One region of the Methylobacterium sp. E-046 genome, then DNA from elsewhere that is predicted to be linked to it. Evidence: predicted binding sites of a transcription regulator. Region 1 holds the regulator's gene; the other holds the start of a gene.
What was found. The regulator PhoB, encoded in region 1, activates phosphate uptake and scavenging genes when phosphate is short. The targets are predictions, from matches to a motif close to TGTCATNNANCTGTCAT.

Region 1 (2,389 bases):
CTACGCCACCGTGGCGTGGCTGGTCTGGGTGCTGGCGCAGCAGGTCGATCCGCGCGGGCTCCTGGCGGCGCTGATCGGCCTCGTGCTGGTGGGCTTCGCCGCCTGGGCCTGGGAGCTGGGGCGCACCGCCCCGCCCAGGACCGGCCGCGTCGCGCAGGGCGCCGCGGCGCTGGCCCTCGTTGCCGTCGCGGGCCTCGCCGTGACCGTGCCGCAGGATCGCGCGACGCCGTCCGCGCAGGCCGCGCATGACGGGATCGAGCCCTTCACCCAGGCACGCCTCGATGCCCTGGTGAACGGCCGCCGGCCGGCCTTCGTCGACATGACCGCGGCGTGGTGCATCACCTGCGCGGTGAACGAGGCGACCTCGCTCAACACCAAGGCCGTGCGAGCCGCGATGGCCGAGCGCGGCGTGACCTACCTGAAGGGCGACTGGACCAATCAGAACCCGGAGATTACCCGCCTGCTGGAGAAGCACGGGCGCAGCGGCGTGCCGCTTTACCTGCTCTACAGCGGCACCGGGGAGCCGCAGGTGCTGCCACAGATCCTCACCGAGGGGGTCGTGCTGGCGGCCCTGCAAGCGGTGCCGGCCGCCGCGGATCGGAGCGCCGCGCTCGTCCGCTGAGCGGGGCCGCCTCAGGCCCCCAGCGAGAAGGTCTCGTCGAACGCGTAGCCGGAGCCGCGGACCGTGCGGATCGGGTCGGGCTGGCGCGGGCCGTTCAGCGCCTTGCGCAGGCGTCCGACATGCACGTCCACGGTGCGCTCGTCGATGTAGACGTCGTGCCCCCAGACGCCGTCGAGGAGCTGCTCCCGGGAGAAGACCCGGCCCGGCGCCAGCATCAGGAACTCCAGCAGCCGGAACTCGGTGGGCCCGAGATGCAGCTCCTCGCCGCCGCGGCGAACGCGGTGTCCGGTGCGGTCGAGTTCGAGGTCGCCGGCCGCCAGCCGGTCCGAGACATGGGCGGGCTTGGCCCGGCGCAGCAGCGCGCGGATCCGGGCGAGGAGCTCCGGCACGGAGAAGGGCTTGACGATGTAGTCGTCCGCCCCCGTCCCCAGCCCCCGGATCCGGTCGCCCTCCTCGCCGCGGGCGGTGAGCATGATCACCGGCAGCCGCTCCGTCTCGCGGCGCGCCCGGATGCGGCGGCAGAGCTCGATCCCCGAGAGACCCGGCAGCATCCAGTCGAGCAGGACCAGGTCGGGGATCCGCTCGGCCAGGAGCAGCTCCGCGTCGTCGCCCCGCGCGGCCGAGTCCACGACGAAGCCCTCGGCCTCGAGGTTGTAGCGCAGCAGGGTGGTCAGCGCCTCCTCGTCCTCGACGATCAGGACTTGCATGCTCACGTTCGATGACCCGTTCACGAGGCGGCGCCCTTCGGCCTGCGGAGACGCCGGCTCCCTCCGGAGCGGGCGCTCAGGCGGAGGCTGCGGGAGGCGCCGCTCAGCCTCAACCCGCAGCCTCCGATTCTCTGGCGCCGCCCGACAGGACTGAGCGCGCCGCGGCGCCTGTGTCGAGGCGGTTCGGCTACGGAGCCTTGCCGCCGTCCACCGTCGCGTAGTTCGATGCATCGTTCTTCGGCCGGTCGCCCGCCAGCGTCTCGCCCGTGGCGAGGTAGTGGATCGTCTCGGCGATGTTGGTCGTGTGGTCGCCGATCCGCTCCACGTTCTTGGCGCAGAACAGGAGATGCGTGCAGAACGAGATGTTGCGCGGATCCTCCATCATGTACGTCAGGAGCTCGCGGAACAGGGAATTGTACAGGGCGTCGATCTCGCCGTCGCGCTCCCAGACATCGTGGGCCGCCTGGATGTCGCGGCTCGCATAGGCGTCCAGCACGTCCTTGAGCTGCCCCTCGGCGAGGTCGCTCATGTGGCGGACGCCCAGCACGATCTTCTGCGCCGGCGCGTGGTCGGAGATCGCCACGACGCGCTTGGCGACGTTCTTGGCGAGGTCGCCGATCCGCTCCAGGTCGCCGGAGACGCGGATCGCCGAGATGGTCTCGCGCAGGTCGATCGCCAGCGGCTGGCGCCGGGCGATGAGGAGCACCGAGCGCTCCTCGATGTCCCGCTGGAGCGCGTCGAGGCGCTTGTCGGCGAGGATCACCGCCTGGGCGAGCGCGTCGTCGCGGCGCACGAGGGCGTCGGTCGCCTCGGCGGTCATCTTCTCGGCCACGCCGCCCATCTCCGAGATCGAGCGACGCAGGTCCTCCAGGTCGGTGTCGTAGGAGCTGACGATATGGCCGGGCATGGTGGATCCTTCGATAAGGGCCCGCGGATCGCGATCCGCGGGGTCTGGCGGGGATCCGCCGCCCCGCCGCCGCGGCGGCGAATGCCGGTATGGTTCGGCGGAGCGTCCGGCTCGTATCAGCCGAACCGCCCGGTGATGTAGTCCTGCGTGCGC
Region 2 (2,389 bases), on a different contig from region 1:
AGCGCGCGTAGGCGTGGTTGATGACCTTGACGGCGTCGACGCCCTCCGGAACCAGGATGGCCGTGACCGTGTCGGAGTTCCACTTCGGCTCCTTGGCGCAGGGCTTGAGGCCCCAGGCCGCGACGGCCTGACGGGTCGCCTCGCCGAGCACGTGATGGCGGTGGTAGATGTTCTCCAGCCCCTCCTCCTTCACGATCTCAAGGGCCTCGCGCAGGCCGTAGAGCAGCGGCAGAGCGGGCGTGTAGGGGAAGTAGCCGGTCGCGTTGGTGGTGAGCTGGTCCTTCCAGGCGAAGTAGACGTGCCCGAGCCGGTCGTTGCGTCCGGCGCCGCCCTCGGCGACCTTGAGCGCCTTGGGGCTGATGCAGATCAGGCCGAGGCCGGCCGGCAGCATGAAGCCCTTCTGCGAGCCCGCGATGGCGCAGTCGACCTTCCACTCGTCCATCTTGAACGGCAGCGAGCCGATCGACGAGATGCCGTCGACGAACAGCAGCGCCGGGTGGCCGGCGGCGTCCATCGCCTTGCGCACCGCGCCGATGTCGCTGGTGACGCCGGTGGCGGTCTCATTATGGACGACCATCACGGCCTTGATCTTGTGATCCTTGTCGGCCCGCAGGGCCTCCTCGATCTTCTGGGGATCGGCGCCGGTGCCCCACTCCTCGTCCTGCACGATGACCTCGAGGCCGAGGCGCTGGGCCATGTCGACCCACAGGTGGCTGAACTGGCCGTAGCGGGCGGTCAGCACCGTGTCGCCGCGGCACAGGGTGTTGGAGAGGGCCGACTCCCAGATGCCGGTGCCCGAGGACGGGAACAGGATCACCGTCCCGTTGGTCGAGCCGAACACCATCTTCACGTCCTGGAAGAGGGGCTTCACCAACTCGGGGAAGCTCGGCGAGCGATGGTCCTCGGACGGCACGTGCATCGCGCGCAACACCCGGTCCGGGATGTTGGTGGGGCCCGGGATGAACAGGTGGTTGCGACCGGGGCGACGGGTGGCGGCCATGATGTTTCCTCCGAATAGTCGTCTGTGCGCGGGCTTGGCTCGCGCCGGGTTGTCCAAGCGTCGTCGGGAGTCGGTCGGGCATCGGCGGAAGCGGCTCGCGCCGCGCACCCTCGAACGCCTTCCAGTGCCGTGGATCGGGGGGCGTCACGGAGCGGCAGGCGGCCTCGCGCCGCTCGCGTCGCGGCACGCCCCCGCGCACCGGTCGCCTCCGAATTGCCGTCCCGTTCAACGGCCCCAGGGCCGTCCTCGCCGCCTTCCTGTGTACGCCCGACCCAGCGCATGCCGAGCCGTGAGTTCCTGGTATTATGAGGCGGCGTAGTTCGAAAGGAAAACCGGAAAAACTTCCGGAACTTGGCAAAAAAATTTTTTGTGCAGCGCAGCGATGGCGATCGCCGGTTGAGAACCGTCGCGGCGACGCACGTGTATCCGGACCGGACGCGCAGCGCGCGTCATCAAACTGAGACATGATCGCGCACAGGCTTCCGGCACCGTACAGCCGCCGGGAGAGGATGCCGTGGCCGAGGTTGAGGAGATGCCGGTCCGCGTGCGGACTCTGTTCCTGTCCGATCTGCATCTCGGCACGCGTGGCTGCCAGGCCGGCCTGCTGCTCTCGTTCCTGAGGGATTACGACGCCGACACAATCTACCTCGTCGGCGACATCGTGGACGGCTGGCAGCTGCGTTCCGGCTGGTACTGGCCGCAGGATCACAACGACGTCGTCCAGAAGCTCCTGCGCAAGGTCCGCAAGGGCGCGCGGATCGTCTACCTGCCCGGCAACCACGACGAGTTCCTGCGCGACTACGTGGGCACGAGCTTCGGCGGCATTGAACTCGCCGAGACCGCGATCCACCAGGCTGCGGACGGGCGCCGCTACCTCGTGATCCACGGCGACCAGTTCGACATGGTGGTGCGCCATTCGCCCTGGCTCGCCCATCTGGGCGACGGCGCCTACACGCTGGCGCTGACCCTCAACACGGTCATCAACCGGGCGCGGCGCCGGCTCGGGCTGTCCTACTGTTCGCTCTCCGCCTGGGCGAAGCTGCGGGTGAAGAACGCCGTCAGCTTCATCGGCCGGTTCGAGACGATCCTGGCCGAGGAAGCCCGCCGCCAGGGCGCCGACGGCGTGATCTGCGGGCATATCCACCACGCGGCCGACCGGTCGATCGGCGACCTGCGCTACCTCAACACCGGCGATTGGGTGGAATCCTGCACCGGGTTGGTGGAGCATTACGACGGCCGCCTCGAGGTGCTGCACTACCCGAGTGTCCTGCGGGCCCGCGCGGCCGAGGCGGAGCCGCAGGCGCTGCCGGGCCGGCGCGCGGTGGCGTGAGGGGGCCGGCGTGAAGCTCCTCATCGCCAGCGACGCGTACCACCCCCAGGTCAACGGCG

Region 2: MKK82_RS16130 (UDP-2,3-diacylglucosamine diphosphatase) is a predicted target of PhoB. The motif match lies at 1,448-1,464, and genes of this name have one in related genera.

What each region holds. Positions count from the first base shown of each region.
Region 1 is NZ_JAKSYP010000159.1:99,538-101,926, reverse strand. Features, by position in the region: gene MKK82_RS13810 (protein-disulfide reductase DsbD family protein) at 1-622, shown strand, start outside; gene phoB (phosphate regulon transcriptional regulator PhoB) at 634-1,329, opposite strand; gene phoU (phosphate signaling complex protein PhoU) at 1,517-2,236, opposite strand; gene pstB (phosphate ABC transporter ATP-binding protein PstB) at 2,353-2,389, opposite strand, start outside.
Region 2 is NZ_JAKSYP010000172.1:78,224-80,612, reverse strand. Features, by position in the region: gene MKK82_RS16135 (aminotransferase class V-fold PLP-dependent enzyme) at 1-1,000, opposite strand, end outside; gene MKK82_RS16130 (UDP-2,3-diacylglucosamine diphosphatase) at 1,515-2,330, shown strand; gene MKK82_RS16125 (glycosyltransferase family 4 protein) at 2,341-2,389, shown strand, end outside.